Linked DNA regions of Herpetosiphon gulosus. The protein of the gene in region 2 binds, or shares a complex with, the protein of the main gene of each other region. Links are inferred from orthologs where the notes say so. Each region holds a gene or a part of one and is shown on either strand. Other genes may lie near its edges.

Region 1 (16,021 bases), on a different replicon or contig from region 2:
AAAATAAAGCCACCACCATGCAAATCAAACAAAATTGGGGTTGGATTGGGATTTTCTAAGCCATAGCCAAGCACCCGAACTTTGCCAAATTCGGTTGGAATGGATAGCTCTTGGCGGCCAACCGAGCGTTTAAAACGATACAAAAATCGTTGAATTGTGCTGACCAAACGCTGAGCATTGGCAAAACGCTGGGCTTTTTTGATATGTTGAGCACGAGTTGGAGCAGTTGTCATCGAAGCTTACCTGCTGAATAGATCGGTTAATTAATAAGCATTTTAGCACTAGAATATGATCCAAATTACTAGCATAACTTGACAAGTCGCCAGCTTAGCCGTATCCTACACAGCGGTAGATTCGACTCCGTAGCTCAGTGGATAGAGCGTTTGCCTCCGGAGCAAAAGGTCGCGCGTTCGAGTCGCGCCGGAGTCGCCAAAAAAACCGTGACGAGCATTGCTCATCACGGTTTTTGTTTTTTAGAAATTTAGGGCTGCTTACGGCTGATATTCCAACGGTTGGATTTAACCGGTTTAGGTTGCGGGTTGGCAATTTGTTCGGTACGCCAAACGTGATAGATCCGTTGGATGGCAGTGATATTGGTAAAAATCGCCAAAATCCATAGCCCAGCCATCAACCAATTCAGAATCAAGCAGGTGCACAAAATTGTGATCCGTTCTGGCCGACCGAGCCAGCCAGTTTCACAGGGAATACTGAGGCCTTCAGCCCGAGCACGTGCATAGCTAACCATAATCGAACCAATGATCGAACAGTAGACTAAAGTCAGGGCTAAAGTGGTTGATCCCACCATTTTGGTATGAATAAAGATCAACAGGCCAAAGAAGACGACCGCCTCACTATAGCGATCCATAATTGAATCGAAGAACGCACCAAAGCGGCTACTCTGATTGGTGGCGCGAGCGAGTGCCCCATCAAACAGATCAAAAATACTGGACAGAATCAACAAAACGCCGCCGACCTGTAAACTGCCATTTGCCAGCACAGCCGCAACTCCAGCAGTCAACAAAACGCCGATCAGCGTAACCATATTGGGCGTAATTCCGAGCCGACTAAGCACTGGAGCGACAAAGTTTTCCATTAATTGACGTGCCCAGCGTTTGATGCCGGTGCTGTACATAGAGCCTCCTTGAACATCCTAACCAGAGAGAATGCCACGGTAGAAGGCAAACACACGTTGAGCAACTCGATCCCAGGCATAGAGTTGCGCCTTAATTGTACCCGCTTCTGCCATTGCAGCCCGTAATGATTGATCTTCGATCAGTTGCAAGATCGCAACCGCCAAAGCTTGGGCATTGCGGGCTGGCACCAGCAACCCTTGCACCCGATGATCCAACACATCGCGATAGCCAGGGTTATCAGCAGCTACCACTGCTGCCCCAGCGGCCATGGCCTCAAGCAAGACGATGCCAAAGCTCTCGCCACCAGTTGAGGGTGCGCAAAAGAGGGTCGTTTGTTGGTAAAGGGCAGCTAACTGGGCCTTGCTCACATAGCCCAACCATTCCACATGGCGAATTTGCCATTGACGAATGGCGGCAAGAAATGGAGTTGGGTCGCCACTACCTGCAACAATTAAACGTGTATCAGGCCGGGTTCGTTGCACATAGCTCATCGCTTCGAGCAAATAGCGAAAGCCTTTGCGTTCTTCGTTGAAACGGCCCACAAACAAGACACTTGGGCTGGCGTTGTTCAGGCCAAAGCTTGGTTGCTGGGTGCTGTAGGTCGCTATATCAACCCCATTCGGGATAATTGTATACTCTGCGGGAAAATAGCGATGGGCAAATTCTTGAGCTGCTGCCGAAACCGCAATTCGTCCATGCAATTTTGGTTCCAAGCGTCGCAATAAGGCCAAAATTGAGGTATAGCCAATCGAGCGTGTGCCCGCCGCGTGGAAGGTTCCAACATTTGGCACGCTGGAGCGGCTCAGAAAAGTCGTTGGCAGGGTTGGCGAAAATGGCTCGTGAATATGCGCAATGTCAAAATGATGCTTTTGAAAAATTTGACGAATTTTAGGCCCAAGAGTTAACGAAAGGCTAACTCGCGCAACCGAGCCATTGACCGCAACAGGTGTAACATGACCTAGCGGAATAAAATCGGGATCAGGTGGAGTGCCCTTGGAATAGGGCGCAATTAAGGTCACCCGATGGCCCCAGGCCCGGAAATAGTGGGTTAGTTGATTGACATGCTCGGTTACCCCGCCAGCGTAGGCCGCATCGTATGGCCATACGAGGGCAATATGCAATGAATCGCTGGCCATAGGCTCCTCACAAGGTTTCTCCATTGAGCAATGATTCAATCAAGGCAATCAGTTGCTCGTCGGAGTAGAAATCGATGCGGACATAGCCGCCATTGCCTTGGCGTTTAACTTCAACTTTGGTGCCAAGTTGACGGGTCAGTTGATCGACCGCCGCCGTATCGTCAACGTTGGGTACTACTGGCTCAACTGGAATGATGTTGCGAGTTGGGGCTGCTGGCGTTGGTGCACCATTGCGCCGCGATGCCCGTGGAGCCGCGCCGCGTTGCTGAATTGCGATTCTGGCTTGAGCTGGGGTTTGGCTTTCGTGCTTAATCAACTGGGCCATTTTTTCGGCCTCGCGCACCGAAAGCCGAAACTCAAGAATTTGCTCCATCGCCAAAATTTGGATGCGCTCATCGTCAATCGTGATCAACTGCTTGAGATGCCCCGCCGTGAGTTGCTGCTCCATCACTGCTTGTTGTAAGGCTGAGGGCATTGTGAGCAAACGCAATGCGTTAGCAACCGCAGGTCGGCTTTTGCCAACTCGTTCGGCAATTGCTTGCTGGGTGAGGCCAAACTCATCGCGCAACAATTGATAGGCTTGAGCTTCTTCCAATGGATTCAAATCGGCTCGCTGGATATTTTCAACCAAGGCCAATTCAAGCCGCTCTTGGGGCGTAACCTCTTTGATGATCACTGGAACTTCGCTTAATCCAGCTTGTTGAGCTGCTCGCCAGCGGCGTTCGCCAGCGATCAACTCATAGCCAGTCGCGGTACGAGTCACCACCAAGGGTTGCAAAATTCCATGGGTCGCAATCGAAGCGCTCAATTCTTCGAGCGCTTCGGCAGTGAAAATTTGGCGCGGCTGATGTGGATTCGCCTCGATTGATTCGATTGGCACGCTATGCAATGCGCCAACCATTGGTGTTGACGTTGTGGGATCAGGGCGAATCAGCGCTCCTAAGCCTTGGCCCAAACCACGTTTTTTGGGGTTCATGCCGCCTCCAGCCTGCGACTTAGTTCATCGACCAGCATGGCATAGGCCATCGCGCCCTTGCTAGTTGGATCATACTCGCGAATCGTTTGGCCATGGCTGGGGGCTTCACTCAGGCGAATCGAGCGGGGAACTAAGGTATTGAAAATTCGTTGCGGAAAATATTGGCGCACCTCGGAGACGACCTGCTGCGCCAAATTGGTGCGGCCATCGTACATCGTCATCACCACCCCTAAAATAGTCAACGCGGGGTTGAGCGATGTGCGCACCAGATCGATCGTATTTTTGAGTTGAGCCAAGCCTTCCAAGGCCAAATATTCACATTGCAATGGGATAATGACCCCATGAGCGGCACATAAGGCGTTTATGGTTAGCAAGCCCAACGATGGTGGGCAATCGATCATAATCGTATCGAAGGATGTAGCAACTGGAGCCAAAGCATCACGCAGACGGTGCTCCCGCCGATGCTCATCAACTAACTCAACTTCGGCCCCAGCTAGCTCAACAGTTGCTGGCAGCAGTTGCAATTGCTCACGGCCAGTTGCGGTTAACACAATTTCAGTCGGTGCATTGCCTAAAAGCACATCATACACCGTGGCTTTGAGTGCTTTTTTGTTAATGCCCAAACTGGTGGTGGCATTACCCTGCGGATCAAGATCAATCACCAACACCCGTTGGCCACGGGCAACAAGCTCCGCAGCGATATTTACGGTCGAGGTGGTTTTGCCAACGCCGCCTTTTTGATTTGCTACTGCAATAATTCGTGGTGCCATACACTTATTTCACAACATACTATCTCGCGCCGAATTGTACCATACCATCGCTGTTTGGTCTTGTCTATCACTAGAGTATTTTGGGGGAAATTGGGGTTAATTCCAAACCAGCAATCAATTGGGAGTTGCTGGCGCTACGATTTGGCTTAGCAAAGCCTATTATTGCTGAAATTGCTCAATTTGCTGAGCGGTGGGCAAGCCTGGAATTGCTCCACGTACAAGAGTTGCCAAGGCTCCGGCAATACAGGCACGATGTAAGGCTCGCTCAAATTCAGTTTGAGCATCGGATAGGCTAGGTTGCTGAATTAATTGAGCTAATAAACAGGCTACAAAGCTATCGCCAGCGCCGGTTGCATCAATTGCCTGCACTTTGGGCGCGGCTACATGGCCCGAGCCAGCAGCAGTTTGATACCAACAGCCTGCGCTGCCATCGGTCACGACAATCACTTGGCTGCGTTTATGCCATAAGCTTTGAGCGGCGGCCAGTGGATCAGCCAGCGCCGTCAGGAATTCGGCTTCCTCACGACTGAGTTTGACGATTTGGGCCAATGGCAAGAGCTTAAGCATCACTCGTCGCGCTGCTTCCAGCGAGGGCCAAAGCGCTGCCCGCAAATTGGGGTCAAACGAGAGCACCGCGCCATTGGCATGGGCTAGTTCAATTGCGCGTAAGGTGGTTTGATAGCCCAAATCGTTGCTGGCGCTGATCGAGCCAAAATGCAAAAGCTCAAGCTTGGCAAATTGGCGTGGGTCAAGATCGCTTGGCGCGAACAACATATCAGCACTAGGATGGCGATAAAACATAAAATCACGTTCACCATCGGCTTGCAACGCCACAAATGCCAAGGCGGTGCGAGCTTGCTCAGTGCGGCGTAGGCCTTGGATGTTGACATTGTGCTGAGCCAAGGTATCGGCCAAAAAATCGCCAAAAGGATCGGCCCCGACCATGCCCAAAAAGCCACTGGCAATGCCCAAACGTGCTAAGCCAACCGCAACGTTGGCAGGCGCACCACCAGCAGCGCGTTGCCAGAGCGGCGTATTGGCAACCCCTAAACCAGCTTCGGTTGGCACAAAATCCACCAATAATTCACCGAGACATAAAGCCTGTGTCATGGCAACTCCCGTTATGCTTGGCTGAGTTTGCTGCTGCTGCTGGTGCGTTCGATCAGATCGACGGGCAAAGTGTAGAGGGTTGGGCGGCGCGTGCCTTCATTCAGCGCGGCCAGCAAAACCTCGGCTCCTTTACGGCCCATTTGCTCCATTGGCTGATGAATTGTGGTTAAGCCCACCAACTGGGCCATTTCGAGATCATCATAGCCAACCACGGCAATATCTTCGCCCACCTTCAAGCCGCGTTCGCGCAAAGCATCGATCACGCCAAAGGCTAAATCGTCGTTGGCAGCAAAAATGGCGCTTGGCGGCTCGGGCAAGGCCAGCAATTCAAGCGCCGCCTGATGGCCCCAATCACGCCGATCAAAGCCCGCCCGCAGATATTCAGGCTGCAAGGGCAGATGATGCGCGGTAAGGGCCGCTTCATAGCCACGCCGCCGATCGCGGTTGACGGTAAAACCCAAATCTGGCTCCAACTGCCCCGAAACAAAACCAATCCGCTGATGGCCTTGACTGATCAGATGTTCGACGGCTTTGAAAGCTCCACCCACATTATCGACCACCACCGAGGGCAAGTTAGCAGCTTGAGTGTCGATCATCACGGCTGGTAAGTTGGCAGCTTGTAGGCGTTTGATTTCAGGTGGAGCCAAAGGTAGCGAAACAATCAACAGCCCATCGGTACGCCCCAAAAATGGCAGAGTATTAAAGTAGCGTGTGCGTTGTTCCGGCGAATCAACATTAAAAATAATCAACTGATATTCAGAATTGGCCACAACTGCCTCGATGCCCCGCAGCACTTCAATAAAAAATGGCCGCGTAAGGAAGGGCAGAATAATCGCAATCGCATTGGTTTTGGCGGTTACCAGTTGACGAGCAGCATGATTTGGCCGATAGCCAAGCTCGTCAATGACTGCCAAAACTCTGGCACGGGTTTCTGGTAGCACGTTGGGCGATTCGTTGAGCACCCGCGAAACGGTTGCAATGCCAACTCCCGCCCGTTTCGCCACATCTTTAATTGTATATGCCATGGGTTTGTACTCTCCAATGAGCCATGGAAACGCTTCCAGAGCATCTTATCCTGAGTGTAGCCAGCTTGTCAAGCGTGTGCGAAAAATCATACCATAGGCCATGCAAAAGGGCGATAGCTTAGGGTTGGCTGTAGACAACTGTCCAATAGTGGCCGTAGGTGGCTTGAGCATTTTGGGCATGACCAATGCCAAACTCAGTAATATTGGGGTTAAGCAACTCGGCTTGCAAAGCTGGATCATTGATCAATGCGTTGAAAGCAGCTTGGGGATTGCTATGGCCCGCACTGATATGCACATTCCAGAAGCTGGCAATATAGTTGGCTTGGCGCAGCAAATCGCCAATTGTTTGGCCTGCTTGGTTGGAATTGCTGAAATAGTTGTTGTTAGCCATGTCGCTGCTGTGGGCTTGAGCCACGGCCAGCACTTGCGGTTGCAAGGTCAGTGCTGCAACTCCATTTTGGCTGCGAAACTGGTTGATCAAATCGGCCAACTGGCTAATTTCTGGAGCAAGCGGGGTTGGCTCAGGCATTGGCTCAATCGTTGGTGGCACCTGAGTTGGCTCAGGGCTGGGCTGAATCACGGCGGTTGGTAATTCGAGGGTTGGCTCAGCGGTTGGCTCACTTGTAGCAGGAATGCTGGTAGCGGTGGGCGTGCTTGATGGTAAATTAATAATTCCAATCATTGGTGATGTCGGCGTTGCTTCGACTGCCCCAGCTGATTGCATCGTCATAAGCACTTGCCAACCAATCAGGCCTGCAATAATTAGCAAGCTAACAATCCCCATGGCATACCAGCGTGGCTTGATTTTGACTTGGGCTACTTCCGGCAGTTTGGCCCCATTGAGCGCAATTGTGGCTTGGCCGGCACTCGAAACCACGCGCGGCCCGCGTACAGTATTGTTTTCGTTGGTGCTAGCCGTGGCTTTGCTTGGTTGTTTGAGCAATTGCAAAGCAGCTTTAGCCGAATCGGGGCGTTTATTTGGATCTGGCTCCAACAATTGTAAGATGAGCGTATCCAACCCTGCTGGCACATTATCGGCCAATTCGCTGGGACGGCGCAGCCGTACATGGCCCGAAATCCGCGATTCAGCTGGAACTGGCGCATGGCCAGTCAGCATGTGGTAGGCGGTTGCCCCAAGGCTATACAAATCGGAGCGGGCATCGGTTGCTCGACCACGGGTTTGCTCAGGCGAGGCATAAAACAGCGAAAAAGCTTTGGCGGCAGTTTCAGTGCTTTGGCTGCGCTTGGCGATGCCAAAATCGAGCAGCACCAAACGTTCATCAGCGGTACGCTTGATATTCTCTGGCTTAATATCACGATGAATAATATTGAGCGCATGCAATTGGGCTAGCTGGCCCAGCATAATTGTTAGAAAATGTTCGACAATATTGGGCGCAATGCGCTCGTGGGTTTCGATTAATGCCCCAACCGTTGTGCCGCTAATAAACTCCATCACCAACGCGATCACATTGCCATCGCTCCAAATATCGTAAATTTCGGGAATAAATGGCAGTTGGCGGGCATGCTGAGCCAGAATTTGAGCTTCGACGTTGACCTGTTCGCGCATAGCTGGCGAGTTGGCAGTGATCAATTTAATCGCATAATGACGAGCTAAATCAACATCGAAAGCCTCATAGACCACCCCAAACCCACCTTGACCGAGCAAACCTTTGACGCGGTAGCGATTGCGCAGCAGCAGAGGCTGATGACATTGCGAACAACGAACATCCGTTGCTGTCACAACGGTTTGACATGCATAACAGTTGATCGTCATAGTGCCACCCTATCGCTAAGCCAAGAGAACCAATAGCCCTAGCCTACACCAACCATACGGGTCAATGCAATGGATAATCAGGGCTATTTCGCAACCCACGACCCCGCGCCACATGGCTGCTTGCAGCTAGGCCAAATGCTGTCGCTGGGTGTGAATTCTGCTACAATAGAACTATGATAAAACTACTGATGAGTTGGAATATAGCAGAAGGCCGCGAGCAAGCTCATCTTGAGTATGTCACGAGTGAGTTTGTTCCTGCTCTGATGAAGCATGGCGCGATCAGCGATGCCTGGCTTTCGTTGGGTGGTACGCCTGAGGCTCCCGAAATGATCCTTGGGATAACCTCGGATGAAGAAATTGAACTCCGCTCGTTTATGCAGAGCAACGAATGGCAAGAATTGAGTGCCAAGCTTAGCCGTCATGTTGCTGATTTTCGCTACTGGTTCACCAACAAAATTCAAAACCCTGGTGGGTTTCAGATGTGAGCTAAAACAAACAAGGCGATCTAGCTGATGCTAAATCGCCTTGCTTGCTAGTGCCAACAGCAATTGCCTAGGCTGCAACCGCCTCAACCTGCTTTAGCCTTTTTTAATTAATAAGCGAATCGCAGTGCGTTCCTCTTCATCGATGGCAACATCAATAAACGAAGGCACACATACAATATCGATTCCTTCTTCTTGCAGATATGAGCGAGCGATTGCTACGGCTTTAATCGCCTGATTGGTTGCGCCAGCGCCGATCGATTGAACTTCGGCATGGCCCGCCTCGCGAATAACTCCGGCAATGGCCCCGGCAACAGCCGATGGGCGTGAACGGGTAGAGACCTTTAATACTTCGGCATCGTTGTGCACTGCGCCAGCATTGCTGGGCGCATCGGCTGAAGTGGTCCGTTGGTCGTCGTTGCTAAAGCGATCTAGTTGATACGCCATTGCTGCCTCCTTGAAAAGGAACGGTAGAGATTGCTGTCATGCACGCATCGCGCCTTCTCGGTTTGAGGGGGGAGGGCGATGAACACGGACTTGCCAAGCCGCATGCCCACGATGGTACAAAAACCATCTTTGCCCTCTCCCTCACACACAGAGCCTCGCCCTATGCTTACCGTGCATAATCAACCGCACGGGTTTCGCGGATGACGGTAACTTTGATTTGACCTGGATATTGCAGGGTACTCTCGATCTTTTTGGCCACTTCGCGAGCCAAATGAATACTTTCCAGATCGTCAAGCGCATCGGGTTGCACCATAACCCGGACTTCCCGACCGGCTTGAATTGCGAATGCCCGTTGAACACCAGGAAACGATGTGGCGACATGTTCAAGAGCTTCGAGCCGCTTAATATACAAGTCGATGGTCTCGCGGCGAGCGCCTGGGCGACCACCAGAGATAGCATCGGCGGCTTGAACAAGAAAAGCCTCAACAGTTTGAGGTTCCTCATCGTTATGATGGGCAGCAATTGCATGAACTACCGCCGCGTTGCGGCCAAGCCGTCGGGCAATATCAGCCCCGATTAACGCGTGCGGCCCTTGTACATCGTGGTCAATGGCTTTCCCAATATCATGGAGCAGCGCTGCGGTCTTGGCAACCTGCACATTGGCACCCAATTCTGCTGCCATCGCTCCTGCCAAAAAGGCACATTCTAACGAATGCTGCAAGACATTTTGGCCGTAGCTAGTACGATATTTCAACCGCCCCAGAATCTTCAAGAGATCTGGATGAAGGCCTTGGACGTTGGCTTCGTAGGCCACGCGTTCGCCTTCTTCGCGGATTATTTGCTCAAGGTCTTGGCGGGTTTTATCAGCGACTTCCTCAATGCGGGCGGGGTGAATCCGACCATCTTTCAACAATCGGTTCAGGGTTAAGCGGGCTACTTCACGACGTACTGGGTCGTGGCAAGAGAGTGTGACCGCTTCGGGCGTATCATCGACAATAATATCGACACCAGTAATTTGCTCGAATGCGCGAATATTGCGCCCTTCGCGCCCGATAATCCGACCCTTGAGTTCCTCGCTGGGCAGTTGTACCGTGCTTACAGTAATTTCGGCGACATAATCTGATGCACAGCGTTGGATCGCCAACCCAACGATTTTGCGTGCAATCCGATCGCCATCGAGCTTTGCTGCCGCTTCGATTTCGTGGATGCGGCGAGCAGCCTCGGCACGGGTTTCTTGTTCAACACGAGAGAGAATAATTTCACGTGCTTGTTCGTTAGTGAGACCTGCGACCCGCTCTAGCTCAGCTTGTTGGGCTGCGCGTAGGCGTTCGGCTTCGCTGTGTAAGTTTTCGACCGCTCGCTCGCGCTGGCCTAACTGGCGATCGCGCTTTTCGGTTTGGTCGAGCTTACGTTCGAGAGTTTCTTCTTTGCGATTGACCCGCTCTTCTTGTTTTTGCAAGCGATTGCGAGCTTCGCGGAGTTCGTTTTCACCAACTTCCCGCAGCTGTTGTTGTTCTTCGCGGGCTTTTAATTGCAATTGTTTGTACTCAGTCTTGGCTTGTTCTAATTGTAGTTGTGCTGCTGCTTCAGCTTGGGCCAGTGCTACACCAGATTTTTTCGTTAACCAAACATAGGCACCGCCTGCGCCTGCAGCTAGGCCAATGAGTAAAGCCAGAGCTGGAAGGATAAAGTCCACAGGGTTTCCTCCTGGCTCAATTGTTAAGGTTCACCGACGAAATGGCACGATGATAAGCTGTGTTAAGGGATTGCTAAGAATTCCGTTTCCTGCCGTATCATAGACGTTTTGCTAGGTAGTGTCAAGCTGATACGTGATACAGATTCCTCCCTTGGTGTTATCCCTCTGATCCTACACCATGAGCAGTTTTATATCCCCTTTATGTGGGATGATTTACGGGGGATATTTTCTCCAAGTTTCTCTAGATTCTCTCCATTTAGGCGCATTTTTCTCTAAACTTGCTGCAATTGCGGGGAGTCTTATGATCATTATGCTTAATTGAACATAGCTTTTTTGTGAAAATATTTCCTAACAATTATCAACATTTATCAGGTAAAATCCTCGCTAAAACGCCAATTCAGGCCATGAATGATTCATTCAAAGCCTAGATTGCTCACTAGTAAACGGCACATTTGTTGGGAGTTTTGGCAGTTTTTAGGGCGATTGTTACAAAGTTTTAATCAAGGCTAAGCTTGGGGGTAGTTTTTTAGCAAGGCAGGATGGATTAGTCGGCGTTGTTGATGCCCTCACCCCCTAACCTCCTCTCCCGCACGCGAGGGGAAGCATCGCCATCGATCGGTCATACGGGCGGAAACGTCGCTCCTCTCCCGCACGCGAGGGGAAGCATCCGATCATAAACGATGAAACGCCCCTCGCCCGCCGCAGCGGGAGAGGGGTCGGGGGTGAGGGCACAAAACACCCAGCAATTTATAGCGGGAGCAGCCAACCCTTGAGGCTGCTGCTCCCCACTTTTTCATGCGCTTCAGAGTGCTTATTTTCGAGGGAATGCTTCCCATCCCTCACCAACCCTCAAATCACATAGGCTTTTCCAACTCCAAGAGCATCGCTTTGTTAACATAGCTCTGCGCCGTCAAAAGACCGCAATACTCACCCAGTATATGAACAAAGCTCTGCCAAAGCATAGCCCGCGTCACGGGGTCGCTAACGAGCGCGTCAAACTGCTGCGTTTTGGTTCGCTTGGCGTGCGAGAACCCCCCGTAGAGACACAGATCAAACACCTGCCGCTGGGTGAGCGGCTTGTCGATCCTGCCGATCACGTTCCCATCGGTATCGACGACCGGATACCGATCAACCAGCTCCGTAACTCCATTCAATGCAATAGCGAATAAGTCTCGATTCGCAAGATAGAGGTAGGCATGCTCGGTGCCAATCGTTGCACTGGTGTAGTGGTGGGCGAGATTTTCCAGCGAACATTCTTCGCTATCGTCGATGAAGCACCGCATGGTCAGTACAAACGCAGCGGTTGCTTCGGAGCCTAGACTTGGAGCGGTCGCATTGAACAAATCATGGGCGTTGTCGGTGTGATCTTCCTGGATGGTGGTGTCGTTCCCGCGTTTCACGAGGTGCTGGACAAAGGATAAGCTCAACAGCGTATCCACCGTCTCATTAAAGCGCCGTAGAACATAGCTAAAGTATTCAACGTTCGATGGCGTGGCGCGGGGGAACACCGCACCGTGGAGCACGAACCGATCGCGAACCGTCGCGATCGGCTGAAATAGGAGATCCTCGTCGTGGGCTTCCAGCGATTGCTTGAACGCGAGAACGTCCTCTCGTACGTCGCCCTCAACCCGAATCGTCACCTTGGGGTCTAGGCTGATCCGATACTGCGCTGGGTTCGGCGGTGACCCGGTGGTGATGTGCACGAGCTTCATGTCCTTGTTGAGGAGCGCACCTTGGTCATAGTGAAGGGTTAACATTCCTGTCACCCCATGACTGAGTTTGGGCATGCTCACGTTATACGCGGTAATCGCGGTCACCACGAACGTGCCCTCATCACCCATGGATGGGATGTAGGGACGACGAATTTCGAGCATATCCCCGATACAAATATCCGTGAGTGCTCGTCCTCCGACATACCACTCGTTTGGACTACGCTGCTCAACAGGGAGTATGTGAAAGGCTCCATTGTTCATGTTATTTCCCTCGTTTCATTGCTTCTTGAACACATGTCTCTATTTGTTCAAGTTTGAGGAGATGTACTTCTTGTTGTAATGCCTGGCTTAATCCGCCTTCCGGTATAGCAGGAACACCGAGTCCCATACTATCTAGTATCCCTGCTGCCTGTTGGGCGCTAATAGTCGTGCTTGCGCGTCGCGCAAACTCAGTAGGCGGTATATCAAGTGCGACTTCTAGCTTGAGGGCAGCTAATCCATTAAGCTCCTCAACGTTGATACCCGCAAGATCCATGCTATTTCTCATCTGGTTATCGATTCATCTTATTGTGTCCCGACAACGGCTAAACGGTTTTGCACAGTAGTGCGAGGTCGGGCCAGCGCTCAATAATTCGGGCAACGGTCGCGCGATCGGCGGCATTTGATCCAAGGAAGAACGCCTCGGTGGTTGTGAGGGCAATTTTTACCTTCTCCTTCTCATCGGAATGGAGCCAGTCGCGCATGATCTGATGCAGACTTACGCGCTGCTCATCGACGAGCCAACAGAGTTGGTCGATAATTTCGGCAAAAAAGACTGGTGGAGTATGCGGCGATAGGCGGCTCAATAAATATTCTAAGGCCTCATTAAGCGTGGTCGCCATGGGTTCTTTGGCTGGCTGATAGCGCTCATAGACCCATTTTCGCCAACTTGGATCTTCATAGCATGAGGCTAGGTAGCTGCAAAAGTTCTGTTCAGTATCATCAATCTGATCGTAAACCGGATCGAGGGCGGCTACAATCGCTGGGCGGGCTTTCCAATAGCGCGTTTTGATGAGGTTGGTTGCGCCAGCGTTGATGCTCAGATTGCCCATAAATGTGCCCGATTCGTGGCGAATGGACAAGGCGGGTATGAAGGGCACAACTTTTTTATCAACAATTAAATAGAGTTGGTCAAACGCGATCACACCGATGATTGCTTGGCCGCCATCAAGCTTGCACAAGACTGTGCCCATGCCAACAATCGAGCGCTGATCGTCGGGAGCCGTAAGTAGCGCAAGTGATGGGAGTTCGATGGTGGTTTCTCGGTTAGGGTAATGCTCAAGATACATCGTGCTTCTCCTCTGGTTTCAGTATCAGTTTTGAATTTCAATTTAATCAAGTAAGATCATTTTTATGCAAAAAATTACGCCAAACCTTAATTGTATTCTGGACATCGCTATTTGACTCATCTGCCATAGAATCGAGCTATCGACCTAAGTTAACGAAATTAACTTTACCTAATGAAGTGATACTACCTTAGTTTTTTTGGTTTGTCGGGATTCGCCAAGCTGCCCACTCAAGCGTAATCTGTGGTGGGCAATGGTTGCTTGATGAACTTAACATGTGGATTGCACGCTTATCTTAATCATGCTTCGTGCTCTTCGTGGTTTCGATTTATAACTCTTATTTAGCTCAATTCAATCTCAATCACAGGGCAGATGCGGGTTTGTTGGCTGCGTAAATCGTAGAGGGTCAGGCTATCGCTGGCAGTATCGTAGATGGCACAGCTATGGCTATCGCGGATGGTTACGCCATAAACCGAGCCTGGATTGAGCACAGTCAGATGGCCGCAACGTACATGCATTGGTCGGTGAGTATGCCCAAGCACAATAATTTGATCGTTGGGATGCTCGCGCACAAGTCGTTGCCATTTGCTGCTCCGGCTTTCTGGCAACATATCCACGACATCGCTCCATGGTGCACCATGGGCTAGCACTAGACAGCGATTCTCTATTTGTAAACGGTGGCTGGTTGGCAGCGCCGCGATATAATCTAAAGTGGCTTGGGTGACAATTCGGCCCCGACTGGCGAGGCGTTCGCGCTGGTTGCTTTGGCTCCAACGGCTATGCTCGCGTAACAAGGTGAATTCGTGGTTGCCCTTGATACAAGCAATCGAACGATTGATCAATACTTGGACAATCGCGTCGGCATCTGGCCCACGATCAACTACATCGCCAGCACAAAGTATTTGCTCAATCGCTTGGCTGGCAAACCAAGCTAAGGCCTGTTGAAAGCCGACACCATCACCATGAATATCGGCTAACAACCCTAAACGCATCTAGGCAACCCCAATAAAATTAAAGGCTCGTTGCAAATATTCCAAGGTATTGCTGGGGTAGGCATGACGCAAACCAGGAATAATTTCAAGCTCACAGGGAATTCCATTATCATTTAATAGTTTGACCATGCGTTTGATTTGGTCGTGGGGAATCGTGCGATCATGTTCGCCAACCAAAATATAACCCCGCAAATTGCGGCCTTTGGCTTCGCGAATTTCCGGCAACCATTCCTCAGGGTCGTCGATTGTCGGGCCGCCTGGGCCAAGCAATACAAAGCCACGTGCTTCGATTGGCCCAATCAAGGCTAGGCGCAAGGCAGTTTCGCCGCCCATCGAAAAACCTGCCAAAATAATCCGTTCGGGATCAACTTGGTATTCGTTGCCAACATCGGTGAATTGCTGCACCAACTGACGCAAGGCCGCCGATTGATTGTTCCACACGTAGCCATCAGATGATTCAGCCTGAGCCGATTGAGGTGCAGCCAAAATCCAATCAATATCGATCAGATTGTTCCAGCCATACAAGGTGTGCATACTGTTATCGCCATTGCCGTGGAGCGCAAAAAATAGCGGATACGGGCCTAGCTCATCTGGCCCCAAAATATACATCTTGGGATCTTTGACCGCTTCCAGTTGGCGCTGAAAACAAACCGCTGCCAAGCGCTCGAATTCAGGATCACCTTGCAAGCTAATCCACGAAGGCGTTTGACGGATCGTTTCGGCTCCATACCAAAAACCACGGGCAACTGCCTCGCTTAGAATTTGAATCGCATGTTCGGGCAAGCCAATCCGCGCGGCCATACATGAGCGCAGATAGGCAATCATCGATGCGTGTTCGGGAAATTTCGCTCCCTCTGCATCAAGTAAATCGAGCGTTTCGCGATATTTTTGAGCTGTGTATTGCTCAGATACCACTTCAAAGAGGTCGTCGTATGTTTCGAAGCTCATCGCCGTGGAACTCCTTTTGCCAAAATCACTACGCGGGGGAGCGATGCTCGTATTGTAGCGTTAATCGCCCTGAACGAAAACATGGATTTTTGTCCTATGATTGGGGTATTACCTGGATGATTATGTTTGGCTAAAAGCGCGGTACAATACTCGTTACGATTGTGCTGGAGGTTGATGATGTTTTCGCAGCGAGTCAATAGCCCTCACCCGGCGCTGATCGGGGTAATTATCGGGCTGGTGTTAATTTTTTTGGTTTCAACCCGTTCTTGTAATCCTGATAGCGAGCAAACGCTTCGCAGCCGTTTTGCCGAAGCTAACGCCACTCAGGTGGCCAGCCAAGATCTTGGTACGCCGATTTTGCCCTTGCCCGCTCCCGTGCAGGAGTGGAGTTCGACTGCAATTGCGCGACTCCAAGGCGGCGAGGCGGTTGTGCCAATTACGCCTGTGGTCACCAACAATAAGCTCAAAGTCGATATTCAATCGCTCCAACAAGTG
Region 2 (16,208 bases):
CATCCGTTTCTCATCCAAAATATTAAATCGGCTTGACATATCAATTTGCACAGAATCGATTTTGCTGGTATACTCGCAGCCAATGTGCCGCGAATGGCGTTGCACAGGGAAGGGTGGGAAAACCGGCATTCCCATGCCCAATTACTCTAAGGAGGCACACTGTGTCGCTGGAAAAAGATAAGTCAACCGTTATCAATAACTATAAACTGCACGAATCAGATACTGGCTCGGCAGACGTACAAATTGCCCTTTTGACCGACCGCATCAACCAATTGATCGAGCACTTGAAGTTGCACAAGCAAGACCACCACTCACGTCGTGGTTTGCTGAAGTTGGTTGGTCGTCGCCGTCGCTTGTTGGCCTACCTGAGCAAAAAAGATAATGCTCGGTTCCGCGCTGTCAGCGAACGCTTGGGTCTGCGGATCAAAGCCTAAATTGGGTAGAGTGCTTGCAAAGCATGCTAAAATATACGTCTGGGAGTACAATTGCTCCCAGACGTTTTTGTGTTGAGCCGAACATAGCCTCGCTGGCTCAATGATTGCAATACAAGAGGCGCACTGATGGTTTGTGGACGTTAGGAATTGGCGCGTGAACAGTGACAGGGAGTTGCTGTGCAGGCTCCAGTGCCTAACGCTCCACATTGTGAAGCACCCAAGTGGGGTGTTTGGAGGCACATTTTGAGTGAACAACAAGTTCATAGCGTAACTGTCGAGCTGGCGGGTCGCCCGTTGACAATTGAAGCAGGTCGGGTTGCGCAGTTGGCCAATGGAGCAGTTTTGGTACGGTATGGCGATACAGTTTTGCTCGCCGCTGTGACTGCTTCAACTGAACCACGCGATGGGATTGATTTCTTCCCACTGACGGTTGACTATGAAGAAAAGATGTACGCCGCAGGTAAAATCCCCGGTTCGTTCTTCAAACGTGAAGGCCGCCCAACCGAAACTGCCATTTTAACCTCGCGCTTGACCGATCGTCCATTGCGACCTTTGTTCCCCAAAGGTTATTACAATGACGTGCAGGTCTCGATCACCACACTTTCAACCGATCAAGTTAATGATCCGGGTCCGTTGGCAATTATTGGCGCTTCGGCAGCCTTGGTGATTTCGGATATTCCGTTTGCTGCGCCAGTTGGCGCGGTGCAAATGGGCCATATCGATGGCGTTTTTGCAATCAACCCAGTTATGGGCTTGATGGAAAATAGCCGCCTCGATTTGGTGGTTGCCGGTACTAGCGAAGCCGTGATGATGGTCGAAGCTAGCGCCTACGAATTGACCGAAGCTGAAATGCTCGAAGCGGTTAAGCGCGGCCACGAAGCCATGCAAGCAGTGATTCAAGCTCAACTTGAATTGGCCGAAAAATGTGGCAAGCCCAAAAAAGAATTTGTGGCTCCGGTCGTTGATACCAGCCTGCAAGACGAAATCAAAGCTTGGATGGGCAATCGCTTCTTGCAAGCCTTGAACAACAGCGACAAAGCTGCTCGTGAAGCTGCTACCGATAGCTTGCGCACCGAAGTGTTGGAGCAATTCAGCGCTGGCGTAGCCGAAGAAGAATTGGCTGCTCGGGTCAAGGCAGTAACGAAAAACTACGATGCCTTAGTCAAAAATGAAGTTCGTTCTTCGATTCTTGAGCAAGGGATTCGGGTCGATGGCCGTAAGGTCAACGAAATTCGCCCAATTGCGGTCGATGTTGGGGTCTTGCCGCGCGTTCACGGCTCGGGCTTGTTTACCCGTGGTCAAACCCAAGTGCTCACCGTGGCAACGCTTGGCTCGCCTGGTGACGAACAACGGCTCGACGATTTGGGCATCGAAACCACTCGTCACTACATGCACCACTACAACTTCCCAGCTTTCTCGACTGGCGAAGCGCGGCCTTCACGTGGCCCACGTCGCCGCGATATTGGGCATGGCAAATTGGCTGAACGGGCTTTGGTACCAGTCCTGCCTGAAAAAGATACATTCCCCTACACCATGCGCTTGGTCTCGGAAGTGTTGGCCTCGAATGGTTCATCATCGATGGCCTCGGTTTGTGGTTCATCGCTGGCCTTGATGGATGCTGGTGTGCCAATCAAAGCTCCGGTTGCTGGTGTGGCAATGGGCTTGATCACTGGCAAAGAAGCTGGTCAGTTCAGCGTTTTGACCGACATCCAAGGCTTGGAAGATGCTTTGGGCGATATGGATTTCAAGGTTGCTGGTACGACTGCTGGTATCACCGCGCTGCAAATGGATATCAAAACCACAGGTATCACGTATGAAATTATGCAGCAAGCGTTTGAGCAAGCTCGCCAAGGTCGCGTGTTCATTCTCGATAAGATGAACGAAATTATCAACACTGCGCGTAACGATATTTCACAATTTGCGCCACGAATTATCACCCTGCAAATCGACCCATCGAAGATTGGGGCATTGATTGGGCCTGGTGGTAAGACGATTCGCTCAATTATCGAGCAAACTGGCGCTCAGATTGACGTTGAGGATGATGGCCGCGTATTCGTGACCACGCCCGATGCTGATGGCGCACGTATGGCTCAATCGTTGATCGAAGGCTTGACCCGCGAAGCCAAAGTTGGCGAAATCTTTACTGGTAAAGTTGTGCGGATTATGCCGTATGGCGCGTTCGTCAATGTGTTGCCAGGCAAAGATGGCATGGTTCACGTTTCCGAGCTTGATGAAAAGCGCGTCGAAAACGTCGAAGATGTGGTCAAAATTGGCGATGAACTAACCGTGATGGTGATCGATGTTGAGCCAGGCACTGGTAAATTGAGCCTCTCACGCCGCGCAATTCTGACTGGCGAAACCGCTGAGCAACGCAAGAGCAGTAGTAGCAAAGGCGGCCCTCGCGGTGGCGGTGGTGGCGGCGACCGTGGCCCACGTCCAGGTGGCGATCGTGGCCCACGCCCCGACGGTGATCGCGGCCCACGCCCTGAAGGCGACCGCCCTCGTGAAGGCGGCGACCGTGGCCCACGCCCAGGTAACGGTGGCAGCGACCGCCGTGGTGGTGGCTTCCGCGGCTAATAGATTCTGATCCACGAAGGACACGAAGTTTTTGTAACCACGAAGGACACGAAGCGCACGAATGTTTGGTATATTGGAATCCTGAGGTTTTTAGAACTGACAGCAAACCAATAAATCGAACTTAGTAGAACTTCGTGTCCTTCGCGGTTAAAAACCGATCCCCAACAACCAATCCCCGACCTCACAATTCACAAATGGCGTAAAAAGCGTTCGGGATGATTGAGAAAATCGCGCAACAAGCTGACATGTTCAATCGCGTTATATTCAATTGGTTGCAAACCTGTAGGGCTAATCTGTAATAAGCGGGCTTTGGGGTAGGCCATAATAATTGGCGAGTGGGTCACAATCACAAATTGGCTTTGTTGCTGTTCAACTGCATCACGCATGAGCGCCAACAAACTCAATTGGCGAATTGGTGCTAGCGGAGCTTCAGGTTCGTCGAGCAAATATAAGCCATTGGGCACAAAACGTGATTGAAATAAGCGTAAAAAACTCTCGCCATGCGAGGCATGATCGAGCCCATCACCATAACGCTGGCGCAACTCGCCGAGTGTGCGCGAATGGGTTTGACGAGCTTGGGCACGCGCCAAGGGCGAAAGCGTGGTGTCAGCCTCGATCTCGCGTAAGCCAGCTTCAGCTTCAAGCCGCAATTGATTTACCCGCTGAGCATAGCCGAAAAAATCTTCAGCCCGCAAGAAAAAGCCGCGTCCAGTGCGTTTATGCCAACTGAGTTTGAGATATTTAGCCAAACGGTGGGCCGACGTTAGGCTTTGATCACGCTCTAAATCGTAGGTTCCGACGGCGATCGAGCGAGTGGCAACCGCCAAACCTTCTAGAAAAGTTGATTTGCCCGAGCCATTGTCGCCCACAATAATCGTCACAGGCGCATCAAAATCGAGGGTTTGACCAATCAAGGCTTGGATGGCCGGCACATTTAGGGGAAATTGCTCAGCATCGTGGGCATCGGGTGGTTTAATTTTCAAACTAGCGAGTAGCATGGCTCAATCTCGTAGCTCAGTGATTGTGGCTTGAAGCTGGCCTTGGTGCAATTGAATATTAATTGGATCGCCAACTGCTACGTGGCTGGTGTTAGTGAGGGTACGATCATTATGCAATACAACTGCATAGCCTCGCGCTAATGTTCGTTCGGGATTGAGTGCCACCAAACTGCGCTCGGCAACTTGAACTTTTAAGCGAGCCATTTCGAGCATGCGCTGGATCGCTCGCTGCAACTGTTGTTGTTGGGCGGTAACCTGCTCACGCGCTTGATGCAGCCGCATTTGAGGGTTGTGCCGTAAAAGCTGTTGTTGCTGTTGGCCTAATTCGCTGCGCAGCAATTGCAAACGCCCTTGAAACAAGCCATGCAACAGCCCAACGTGGCTGATCAATTCATCACGCAACGTTGCCAAATCGGGAGTGACCAATTCGGCGGCAGCTGAAGGCGTTGGCGCACGCAAATCGGCAACAAAATCAACAATTGTTGTATCGGTTTCGTGGCCAACTCCGGTGACGACTGGTACTGGCGAGGCAAAAATCGCCCGCGCTACAATCTCTTCGTTAAATGCCCAAAGATCTTCAATCGAGCCACCACCACGGGCCACGATAATCACATCTGGCTCAAAATCGAATAGCTCATACAAGGCCTCAACAATCGAAGGCGCGGCATCTTCGCCCTGCACAAGAGCAGGAGCGACAATCACTTCGGCCAAAGGAAAACGGCGGCGCAGCACATTCAACATATCCTGCAAGGCCGCCCCAGTGGGTGAGGTGACAATACCGATGCGTTGAGGAAATAGTGGTAATGGCCGTTTGCGTTCGGTTAAGCCCTCAGCTTCTAATTGGGCTTTGAGTCGTTCATATTGGGCTTGCAACAGGCCTTCGCCAGCAGGTGTAATAAAATCGATGTATAGTTGCAAGCGCCCATTATAGAGTTCAACTTTGCCATGACCTAAAATCGCCATGCCATCTTGGGGCAAGTAGCTCAAACGCAAGGCTGTAGAACGCCAAATCACCGCATCAATGCGGGCATCGGCTTCTTTGAGGGTCAAATACCAATGGCCTGATGAATGGCGTTTGCAGTTAGAAACCTCACCATAAACCCAAATATCACTCACCACTGGGTCGCTAGTGAGCACTGCATTAATATAGCCACATAATTCACTGACTGAAAGTTGTTCCATGGCTTGACCTGCTTATTGAGGATAGTAGCACAATTGTACGAGGATTTAACCAAAAAAACAATCGACAATTATTTAGCGGATTGAGTATGTTCCCTCACCCCCATGAAGATTGGAACTCCCCTCGCCCGCCGCAGTGGGAGAGGGGTTGGGGGTGAGGGCATGGAGATGATCCTTAAAACCAACCCTTGTAGGTCGGTTGATGAGGGAGCCAAACTTAATCAAGCGGCACGATTGAAATTAGCACTTGACCATATTCAACAGGCTGACTATTTTCAACGTGAATCGCGGCTACCCGCCCATGAATTTCGCTCTCGATTTCGTTCATCATCTTCATGGCTTCGACGATGCCAATCACATCGCCTGGATGAACCTCATCGCCAACTTTGACGTAGGCTGGGTCTTTGGGTGATGGCGAAGCATAGAAGGTTCCTACCATTGGCGATGTAATTGGTTGACCAATGGGAGCGGCAGGTGTTTCGGCAAGGTTGACAGCAACTGGCGCAGCCGCTACACCACTGGTTACAACCACGGGGGCCGCCACCGCATAGGGCGTGCGCTTGACATGAATTTTGGCATCGCCACGCTCAAGGCTTAGCTCAGTAATATCAGTTTGGGTGATTAACCGCAGCAACTCACGCACATCCTCGGTGAGTAAATTCTGTTCGGGTGTTTGCTCACTCATGGGCTAGCATCCTCAACTACACTGGAAAATGGCGACGGCGCAGGGATTCTTGCCCAGCGCCGTGATGATCAGCTTTAAACTAATGGGCCAAACCCCACTTAGATCCGAGTAATGTACTTACCGTTGGTGGTATCAACCCGAATCCGTTCGCCAACCGCGACGAATGAAGGCACTTGAACCACCAAGCCTGTATCGGTGGTTGCAGGCTTGCCGCCACCTGAAGCGGTATCGCCTTTGTAGTTTGGCTCGGTTTCAACCACGACCATCTCAACTGAAGGTGGCAACGAAATATCCAGCACTTCATCTTCGTAGGTCAAAACGTCGAAGGTTTCGTTTTCGCGAATGTACAACAACGCATCTTCGAGCAAATCCACGCTAACCGGGAATTGATCGTAGGTTTCGGTGTTCATCACATAGATGTAATTATCTTCGCGATAGAGATATTGCACGTTACGGGTTGACAAGCGGGCAACTTCGAAGCGTTCGCCAGCCATAAACGTTTTAACCGTTGTAGCACTGGTGCGGACATTGCGTAAGGTCAGGCGCAAGAATGCCGTGCCACGACCTTGCTTGACGTGGTTGGCTTCCATCACGCGGAACAATTCACCATCAATAATGAGGGTTAGACCTTTGCGTACTTCACCTGTTGAGACCATGATACAAGAACTCCCTTTGGGTTGTAATAAATTTTAGGCTTGCTCGATCACAATAATCGGGTCAAGTGGCGATTGTGTAAGAGTTTCAACGCCATTGGCGTTGAGCAAAACCAAGTTTTCGAGCCGCACGCCGCCCCAATCGGGCAGATAAATGCCTGGCTCAATGCTAAAAATTGAGCCAACTGGCAGCAGATCGTTATGCACACGACTGAGCCGTGGCTCTTCATGAATTTGTAGGCCAACCCCGTGGCCTGTGCCATGGCTGAAATATTCGCCATAGCCTGAGGCTTCGATCACATTGCGAGCCAAGGCATCGGCTTCTTTGCCAGTGGTGTTGGCGCTGATACCGTTGGTTGCATCGGCAAGGGCGTGGCGCACAATGCCATAAATTTCATCAAATTTGGCATCGGGCTGGCCTAAAACCAATGTGCGCGTCATATCGCCATGATAGCCAGCATAGAGCGCCCCAAAATCGACCACAATCGGCTGGCCTTGGCCCAGCGGGGCGTTGCCAGCGTGATAATGGGGCAAAGCGCTATTCAAGCCAGCACCCACAATAATCTCAAAGGCTAAACCATCGCCGCCATGCTCAACAATCGCCTTGTGCAATTCCCAGGCAACTTCGCGTTCGAGCATGCTTGGGCGCAACATCGGCTTGACTGCGGCTAAGGCTTGGTCGGTAATGTTAATTGCTTGGCGCAAGGCCGCAACTTCTTCACTGCTTTTGATCGCGCGGAGTTGCTCGGTCAATGCCCCAATGGCAACCAAGGTTACATCAGCAGGCAAGGCTTGGCGTAAGGCATTGTAATCGGCAACGCTGAGGGTTGCTGGCTCAAAGCCCAAGCGCGTGATCGGTGCAATATGGCGGCCAACACAGCTATACAAGCTTTCATCAAGCGTGCGGGTGATCGTTTCAAATTGGCTGGCCTCTTGGGCTGCTTGCACGGTATAACGGCCATCGCTGATTAATAATGCCCGTTGAGCATCAATAATCAACAAGCCTGCCGAGCCAGTAAACCCGCTCAAATAGCGTCGATTTTGGCTATTAGCGACCAACAATCCATCGATTTGGGCTGCTTCAAAAAGCATCCGCAACGCTGCGAGCCGTTCTTGAGACACCGCGCACCAGCCTTTCAGCACACTACAAGCCCGCTTGGGGTTGCCAACGGGCTTTGTGTAGTATATATGCCATCAAAGATGCTTGTCAAACGTTTTTATTGTAAAGCTGGTGTTCAGCCTATGCTTGTTTGATCCTCGGGCTATTTTACCCCGCCAAACGCAGCAAAGCAGCTATTTTTATGCAAAATATCGATCTTTTGGAAGCCAACGTTGCGCAAAATGTCAATTTGCCAGAGCAATGGGCGCGGCGAATCTTCGATTTCGATATACTCAAATACTTGGTCGCGGTAAGCCTCATCGCGGAAATCACTGAGATATTGGCCATAGCGTTGCCACATCAAGTTATGGACGGCCTCACTGGAATGTTCCACTAGATCGAAAATCCACAGCGAGCCGCCTGGCCGCAAGGCTGCATAACATTGGGCAAAGACCGCCTGCCATTCAGCATCGTCGCGTAGGTGGTGAAATACCGCCGCTGCCACAATAATATCAACCTGCTCATTGCCCAATTCAAGCTGGCGTACATCGCCTTGCAGTGCAGTAACCGTGCCTGTTGTGGCCGCCCCGACCCGTTGTTGCGCTCGCTCAAGCATTGGCAAACTCAAATCGATCAGGGTCACATCAAGGTTAGGTAATTCTTGCAAGATTCGTAGGCTATAGTTGCCAGCGCCGCAGCCAATATCCAACATATGACGAGCATTAGGAGTGGTGGCAGCGGCAGCTTGGGCAACTAAAGTCATTGCTAACGGGGCATCGACGGTCGCTGATTGACCAGTTTCCAAATTGGAAAAACGCTCAACATCAGCATCGAAGCGGGCACGAATCGTTTCAACGGTTGATTTGGTCATGGGAAATATCCTCAAACACAAACGAACTTCAATCGCGCTATTTTAGCAGGCTTGAGGAATTTTGTACTGATCAATATAGGATAAATTTAGTGCGCTTTTGGCTGGTTGAGTTTTTGGTGTTTCCAATCCCTGCCCCCCAACAACCGAACCCCGATCCCTCGCTGCGTGATTTCGCTGCTCAATCAATCCTTAATCGATGGTGGTCATTTTGATTGGTAATGCTGGGGCGGGCTTGCCGCGTACACGCCGAATTACTTCTTTGAGTGCTCCCAGCAGCAAACGTGGTGGCGAAAGCAGGCTGATTGTCAAGCCATTGCGGCCATCGGTGGCCTTCGATGCCAGCCAAACCGCTTTCTGGGCAGGCACACTGGGCGGATTGCCCCACATGCGCAAGATCGTGCTGAGCGCTTCAAGTTTGGCCTCGTAGCCCGCCATCACTTGCACGTCAGTCAGCATATCGGTGGTCATCAAGCCTGGGTTAAAGCCCAAAACTTCGATGGCTTGGTTGCGATGTTCTTTGGCGAGGGCCAAGGTAAAATTGCGTACCCAGCTTTTGCTAGCACCATAGGCGGTTTGAAACGGCACAGGCCCAGTATCGCCCCGCCCAAACAGATTGATCAATTTGCCATGACCTTGTTGTTGAAAATGTTTGAGCGCAGTAATTGAGCCGTGGTATGTGCCAAAAATATTCGTGTCGATCACGCGCCGATAATCGCGAGGATGAATTGCCACAGTCGCACCATAAGGCCCAGCCACGCCAGCATTGTTGATCCAGACATCAAGTTTGCCAAACTGGGCGATGGTTTGATCGCGTAGCGCTTCGATTGCTGCCAAATCGCCAACATCGCAGGTTGTCGCCAGCACATGGCTCGATTGGCGTTTGAGTTGAGCCAGGGCTTGTTCAAGACTGGCCTGATCGCGGCCAGCAATCACAACTTTGGCTCCTTGGCGCAACATTGCTTCGGCCATTGCCAAGCCCAAGCCACGGCTACCACCAGTAATGACAATCACTTTATCTAAAAGTTTCATTGGGCACTCCTAACTACTTGCGCTTGAATGTTAATTCTTCTTGCAAAGCACCGTTGACAAAACGCTGTAACCGCATGTCTCCATCCGAATTCTTAGGATATAAACGCCACTCTTCTGGCTCAACATTTACAATCAACATGTTGGTTTCGATTTGCGGAGTAGCCGAAAATTCTTTGTTAATTTGGGTTGCTGGGCACGCTGTAGTTAAACCCACAAATGCTTTATTGCGCGGAAGACCTTCAAAACGAATGTTAAGCATTTGAATTTCTGAGATCGAATTCTCGTTTTGCCAACATCCTGCAAACCAACCAAAACTTGTAGGAATATTTGGTCCTGTTGGTTGGCTAGTCGTCTTGGTTAGCTTGATTTCCAATCGGTTATTAGCATCGTTAATGTTATATGCAGCCTTAATTGAATTATAGGTATCGGCCTTAATTTCAATGATGATTGAATTTTTATCTTTTGAGATACTTACTGTAGCATTCCCATTAGTATCTGTGTTAATTATTGTAGTATTATCAATAACAACTGTTGCATTATTAATTGGCGTATTAGTTTCTTGATCAATCACAATAATTATGATATCGCGTTTTTGATCAAACGGTAATATATTGAAATACATCAATATTTGACAAATTGCTGCTACAGTGGCAAGAATGGCAAATAGGAAAAGTATTTTCTTGTTTTCTTGTAATCGTTCAATTAAAGAAGATTTTTTTGAAGTAGTTTTAGCGTTTTTTGGTTCATCGTTATTAGCAGGTAACGTTGAGGGGGTAGAGTTATTTAATTGATTCTTTTCGGCTGCCTTGATTTGTTGCTCTAGTTTTTCGCGCTGTTGGAGCAAGGCTGGCGCTGAATGCTTATCGCCACCATCTTGAGTAATTTGCTTTTGAATCTCATCAAGTTTTTGCTTCAATTGATCGATTGTTGGCATAACTTCAACCTCAGGTAGTTATAAATTGAAGCAGCGCTTCATAATGGGTCAGATCTTCCAACAGCAAATCGGGCTGGTGCTCAGCAAGTTGTTCGAGGCTGAAGCGACCAGTTGCCACGGCGACCGAGCATGCTCCAGCAATTTTGGCGCAAGCAATATCAAACGGCGTATCACCAATTACCACCACATCATCAAACGTGCCATGCCAACCAGCAGCTTGTGCTCGTTGCAATGCCACGGGCACTAAATCGTTGCGAATATGGCTATCCGAGCCGAACGCACCCCATTCCCAACGAAAATGGCGACTGAGATCGACGGCATCGAGTTTGATCTTGGCGGTGCGTTGCATATTGCCAGTCAGCAGCGAGTGAATTGTATGCGCTTGTAAGTGGCTCAAGGCTGCATGAACCCCATGTAAAATTGTGGTTTCATGTTGTAGATATTCAAAACGGGCCTGCAATTCACCTTCGTAAACCACATAAAATTGCTCAAGCCGTTCGAGAATCGCCACCTCATCCCAAGTATGCAAGGTCTCGCGAACGATCAAGCCATCGGTTTTGCCAGCAGTCGAGCTAAGCGGCAGATCAACCTCGTATACACGCTGAAACGCAGCCTTGAAAGCTTCAAGACTGCGCCCATGTGACCGAATCAGGGTTCCATCAATATCCCAGAGCAGCAATTTCATTGTTCGGTTGGTTCCCCATTGACAAGGTCGGCCAGCGGCTGCACCAATTCGCCAAGGCTGCGGAATTGTGGCCCCAGCTCGGTATCTTTAAGTGGAATATTGACTGGCACGGTTAAACTGACGGGCACTGAGGCTTGCAGCGGAATCGTCAGGCTCAGATAGACTGGCAATTCCAAACCTTCGGGCAAATTCAAGGCCACACTGGCTTTGAGATAACCCACGCCAGGCAGGGTAATATCGGCGGGCACTTGCAACGGCACGGCTTGGGTTATCCGCACATTGGTATTTTGGCTAACTGGCACTTGCAAGGTAATCGGCAATTGCTCGTTCAACGGTACGCTAGCTTTAATCGTGGCATTGCTCAGGCCATCAATCGTATCAGTTAATTTGGCAATAGTTGGTTTGAGTGGCGCTAGGCCGGTTTTATAGCCAAATAGCGCAATTGCTAAAACGCCTAAACCAATAATCAGCACAATATTGAGGATAAAGGAGGTCATGATCATAAACTTGTACGAGCGATCGATATCAACTCGTTCAACAGCAGTTGTTTTGGTCGAATCGGTGGATTTGCGGTTGCGATTGGCCACGTCAACCTCCTTGCAGTGCCTCGAAGGGGAAAATTCATCAGCAGTATACCACAGCCGATCGTTGCTTGTTAGAGCCATTCTGTCATAAATATTGTGATCACCACCCCTCCGCCCCGCCTCAAGGCGGGGAACGCAGGGTGTTTTCATCCCCCTGCACCCCCTAATAGTTGTTACGTGGACTGTCTCTGTGCTTTCTTATACCCTAAAGTGAGATATTCTTCTGAGTATTTAGCTGTAAATTGATCATCTAATAGCCAAATAATGCCTTTTGATCCTGAAACGATGCGCTATGCTACAATGCGCGTTGGTAAACAAGCAAGCCCATGCGTGAGGATGTGATTATGGCCCTCCATGAATTGACAATTGCCGAGGCCCGCGCCCAATTGGATCGCGGTGAGATTACCTCGGTGCAACTGACCGAGGCTCTGCTGGAACGCATCGCCGCGTTAGAGCCAACCCTGCATTCGTTTTTAACTCAAACGCCCGATTTGGCTTTGCAACAAGCGCAAGCTGCCGACGAGCGCATCAAGGCTGGCAACGCCACAAGCTTAACTGGCATTCCGTTGGGCATTAAAGATGTGATTGTCACCAAAGATGTGCGTACCACCTGCGGCTCGAAAGTGTTGGAGAATTGGGTTCCACCCTACGATGCCACCGTCGTGAGCAAACTCAACGAGGCTGGCACGGTAACTCTCGGCAAGCTCAATATGGATGAGTTTGCTATGGGTTCGTCCAACGAAAATAGTGCTTTTGGTGGTACACGCAACCCATGGGATACCGAACGTGTGCCTGGTGGCTCATCGGGTGGTTCGGCGGCGGCGGTTGCTGCTGGTCAAGCTTTTGGCACGTTAGGCACTGATACTGGTGGCTCAATTCGCCAGCCTGCCGCTTTGTGTGGGATTGTCGGTTTGAAGCCAACCTATGGGCGGGTTTCGCGCTATGGTTTAGTGGCCTTTGCCTCATCACTCGATCAATGTGGGCCATTCGCTCGCACAGTTGAAGACGTGGCACTGCTGCTCGAAACCATCTCAGGCCATGATCCCAAAGATTCGACCAGCGCCAATTTGCCAGTGCCCGATTATCGCGCTAGCTTAACTGGCGACATTCGCGGCCTCAAAGTTGGCGTGCCCAGTGAATATTTCGTTGATGGCATGGAGCCTGGGGTTGAAAAAGCGGTACGCACGGCGATTGAGCAGATTAAGGATTTGGGTGCTGAAATCGTTGAGGTTTCGCTGCCCCACACCAAATATGCCTTGCCAGTGTATTACATCATTGCTCCAGCCGAATGTAGCACCAACTTGGCTCGCTTCGATGGCGTGCGCTATGGCGTGCGCTTGGAAGGCAATGGGCTGTTCGATGAAATTGAATCGACCCGCGGCCAATTGTTTGGCTCGGAGGTGCGCCGCCGGATTATGCTTGGAACGTATGCGCTCTCATCGGGCTATTACGATGCCTACTATCGCCGTGCCCAACAAGTGCGTACCTTGATTCGCCGCGACTTCCAAGAGGTTTGGAGTAAAGTCGATTTATTGGCAGCGCCAACCTCGCCCAGCGTGGCCTTCAAAATTGGCGAAAAAGCTGATGATCCAGTGGCGATGTATCTTTCGGATGTGTGTACCTTGCCAATTAACTTGGCTGGTGTGCCTGGCTTGGTCGTGCCATGTGGCTTTAGCGACAATTTGCCAACCGGCCTGCAATTGATTGGCAAGCCGTTCGATGAAGCAACCTTGCTGCGCGTCGGCCATGCCTACGAGCAACATAACAGCTGGTACAAACAACATCCAAGTTTGTAGCCAAACGTTTCGTAACCACGAAGAATGCGAAGACCACTAAGTAATGATCCTTCGTGCTCTTCGTGTCCTTCGTGGTTAAATTTCATCCCTCATCCCTCTCCCTAAGCTATTGCAATCTCTGAGCGCCACGGCTACCATTGAACTACGGAAGCATCTAGTAGGGAGCCAACGGCATGACCAGTTATAGCATCACTGGGCGGGTGGTTCGGACGATTGATCTTGCGCCGCTTGCCAACATTAGCGTGCGGTTTATCTCACAAGCAGGCTATCTGAGCAATGTGGCCAATCGCAGCCTCTTGCCAGCAGGCCAAGTCGATTGGACGCGCTCGCTGACAGGGTTTAGCGGCACACGCTGGGAATGTTGGGAGCAGCAGATCAATGGCAAAGTAGCAATTGCTTGGGGCGATTTTCGCGATGGTGCCTTGATCTACAACCCACATTTGAGCGACGATGGACGGGTGTTTCATAGCGACAAAACCTATTTGATGCCCGAAGTTTCGCCCGCCCAAGAAGTCAGTTGGACCCGCCAAATCACTGGGTTTGCTGGCTCGCGCTGGGATTGCTGGGTGCAATATATCGATAAGCGCGTGCCAATTACTTGGGAATTATTTCGTGATAATGCTTTGATTCATAACCCCCAATTGGCTGCTGATGGCCGTTTATTCCAAACCGCCAAAACCTATCTGATTCCCGATGTTGCGCCTGTGGCCCGTGCTGCCTGCGAAGTCAAAACCGATGCCCAAGGCAATTATCGCTTTGACAATATTGGCGCTGGTGCGGTTGGCTTGCTCGAAGTCAATGTGGCTGGTTATACCCCGGTTCGCGTACCAGTGATTGTCAACAATACGATTAATCAGCCGATCAATGTACGCGGTGGTGGTAGCGGTGTGCGCTCGGCTCACCCTAGCTATAATGCTTTACATCCCAAAGTGCGGGCGATTATCGATCAAGCCTTGTTTATGCTGGGCGATGAAAAAACAGTTTATGATGCGCTGCCCACTAATTTGCAACAAATGTGTTATGGATCACAATTCGCCAGCAATCCCAATCATCAATACTATAAAGATATTGTTTGCGCCGATTTGGTGAGCATTTGTTTGGCGGCAGCAGGCTTTAACGTGAATTGGAACAGCGGGGCCAACCCACATATGGCTCAGCATTATGCGCCTGGCCCAGCCACCCTCCAAGAAATTAGCGATGCCAACGATTGGCAACCAGGCGATGTGCTGGTGTTTGGCAATAATGGCGCTGCGCGGGCTGGCCATGTTACCTTGTACGTTGGCCCGTTCCAAGGCACTGATCGTTCAGGCACAAATTATGCGCTGAGTGCCAATTTCGATGTGATTGAAGCCAGCATGAACTTTGATCTTGCCAATGGTCAGCGTTGGGGCTTGGGCAATATCGCCACCACCCGCCAGCAATGTTTGCAAGGCAAGCGTGGCTATCAATGGGTCAAGCGGGTGCGTTTGAAAGAAGTCGCAGCATTAATTTAAATTGCTAGGCACTCAAATGAAGTGACGATCTGCAACCGATTGCTGATTCGCAGGTGAGCTAAACTGCGCTACAATGGGGCATATCGTCATTTCTCAATGTGGAGGAAAGACCCTCATGGAACGACCAATTCGGGTGTTAGTGGCCAAACCAGGGCTTGATGGCCACGACCGTGGCGCAAAAGTGATCGCCCGTGCCTTGCGTGATGCAGGCATGGAAGTTATTTATACAGGGTTGCAACAAACCCCCCAAATGATCGTTGAAGCCGCCTTGCAAGAAGATGTTGATTGCATTGGCTTGTCGATTCTCTCAGGTGCGCATATGACCTTGCTGCCCAAAATCACCACGATGCTGCGCGAAAACGATGGCGCGGATATTTTGGTCGTGGCTGGCGGCATTATCTCCGATGAAGATGCAGCAATCTTGCGCAAGGATCATGGGATTGCGGGAATTTTCGGGCCTGGCTCTTCGACCCATGCAATTATCGATTTTATTCGTGAGCATGTTGAGCGTAGCTCGGTAGAAGGGTAGGTTGGGCGTGGAACTTGTAGCAAAGGCTCGTGCTGGCAATCGCCGCGCACTGGCCCGCTTGATAACCTTGGTTGAAGCTGGCGATGCCCAAGCCCAAACGGCTTTGGCGGCGCTCTACCCCTACACTGGCCATGCCCATATCGTCGGGGTAACTGGTGCACCTGGCACTGGCAAATCGACATTGGTCACCCAAATGGCTTTGCATTGGCGTAGTCTTGGGCGCACGGTCGCCGTGTTGGCAGTTGACCCAACTTCACCATTTAGCGGTGGCGCAATTTTAGGCGATCGGATTCGCATGCAAGCCTTGGGCGGCGATAGCGGCTGTTACATTCGTTCGATGGCGAGTCGTGGCAGCCTTGGTGGTTTATCACGGGCTACTGGCGATGCCGTCAAAGTGCTCGATGCAGCAGGTTTTGACATCGTGATTGTTGAAACTGTGGGAGCTGGTCAGGCCGAGGTTGAAATTGCCCGCGAAGCCCATACCGTGGTGGTCGTCGAAGTACCGGGCATGGGCGATGATATTCAGGCAATCAAGGCGGGCATTTTGGAAATTGCCGATGTGTTTGTGGTCAATAAAGCTGATCGCGAGGGCGTTGAGCGCACGGTTCGCCAATTGCAGATGATGTTGCATCTTGGCAGCGGCGAACATCGCGATGGCTGGG

The links.
Region 1: pnp (region 2) and rny share a complex: the UniProt entries of both Bacillus subtilis proteins name them as parts of the possible RNA degradosome complex. The link is inferred for Herpetosiphon gulosus from one-to-one orthologs.

The regions. Positions count from the first base shown.
Region 1 is NZ_BAABRU010000002.1:241,144-257,164, reverse strand. Bases 8,296-11,173 are described here. They hold rny (ribonuclease Y), read right to left. Parts: upstream 10,571-11,173; coding sequence 9,020-10,570; downstream 8,296-9,019. Other genes in these bases: ABEB26_RS03125 (stage V sporulation protein S), read right to left, coding at 8,503-8,853; ABEB26_RS03130 (hypothetical protein), read left to right, coding at 8,296-8,409. Also shown: ABEB26_RS03175 (alpha/beta hydrolase), read right to left, coding at 1-233; ABEB26_RS03165 (CDP-alcohol phosphatidyltransferase family protein), read right to left, coding at 482-1,132; ABEB26_RS03160 (glycosyltransferase family 4 protein), read right to left, coding at 1,151-2,269; ABEB26_RS03155 (ParB/RepB/Spo0J family partition protein), read right to left, coding at 2,277-3,245; ABEB26_RS03150 (ParA family protein), read right to left, coding at 3,242-4,015; ABEB26_RS03145 (PfkB family carbohydrate kinase), read right to left, coding at 4,175-5,125; ABEB26_RS03140 (LacI family DNA-binding transcriptional regulator), read right to left, coding at 5,137-6,150; ABEB26_RS03135 (protein kinase domain-containing protein), read right to left, coding at 6,269-7,924; more of ABEB26_RS03130, read left to right, coding at 8,113-8,295; ABEB26_RS03115 (hypothetical protein), read right to left, coding at 11,404-12,522; ABEB26_RS03110 (hypothetical protein), read right to left, coding at 12,524-12,796; ABEB26_RS03105 (hypothetical protein), read right to left, coding at 12,846-13,589; ABEB26_RS03100 (metallophosphoesterase family protein), read right to left, coding at 13,928-14,578; ABEB26_RS03095 (alpha/beta hydrolase), read right to left, coding at 14,579-15,526; ABEB26_RS03090 (hypothetical protein), read left to right, coding at 15,701-16,021. UniProt on the Bacillus subtilis protein: Endoribonuclease that initiates mRNA decay. Initiates the decay of all SAM-dependent riboswitches, such as yitJ riboswitch. Involved in processing of the gapA operon mRNA, it cleaves between cggR and gapA.
Region 2 is NZ_BAABRU010000018.1:46,978-63,185, forward strand. What follows is about bases 280-3,344. They hold pnp (polyribonucleotide nucleotidyltransferase), read left to right. Parts: upstream 280-677; coding sequence 678-3,011; downstream 3,012-3,344. Other genes in these bases: rpsO (30S ribosomal protein S15), read left to right, coding at 280-434; ABEB26_RS20890 (AAA family ATPase), read right to left, coding at 3,200-3,344. Outside these bases: more of rpsO, read left to right, coding at 162-279; more of ABEB26_RS20890, read right to left, coding at 3,345-4,009; xseA (exodeoxyribonuclease VII large subunit), read right to left, coding at 4,013-5,191; accB (acetyl-CoA carboxylase biotin carboxyl carrier protein), read right to left, coding at 5,406-5,873; efp (elongation factor P), read right to left, coding at 5,972-6,529; ABEB26_RS20910 (M24 family metallopeptidase), read right to left, coding at 6,563-7,648; ABEB26_RS20915 (class I SAM-dependent methyltransferase), read right to left, coding at 7,789-8,496; ABEB26_RS20920 (SDR family NAD(P)-dependent oxidoreductase), read right to left, coding at 8,686-9,525; ABEB26_RS20925 (hypothetical protein), read right to left, coding at 9,539-10,459; ABEB26_RS20930 (HAD family hydrolase), read right to left, coding at 10,470-11,144; ABEB26_RS20935 (hypothetical protein), read right to left, coding at 11,141-11,731; Asp-tRNA(Asn)/Glu-tRNA(Gln) amidotransferase subunit GatA, read left to right, coding at 12,070-13,524; ABEB26_RS20945 (hypothetical protein), read left to right, coding at 13,698-15,017; ABEB26_RS20950 (cobalamin B12-binding domain-containing protein), read left to right, coding at 15,133-15,546; methylmalonyl Co-A mutase-associated GTPase MeaB, read left to right, coding at 15,554-16,208. UniProt on the Bacillus subtilis protein: Involved in mRNA degradation. Catalyzes the phosphorolysis of single-stranded polyribonucleotides processively in the 3'- to 5'-direction. Necessary for competence development in Bacillus subtilis.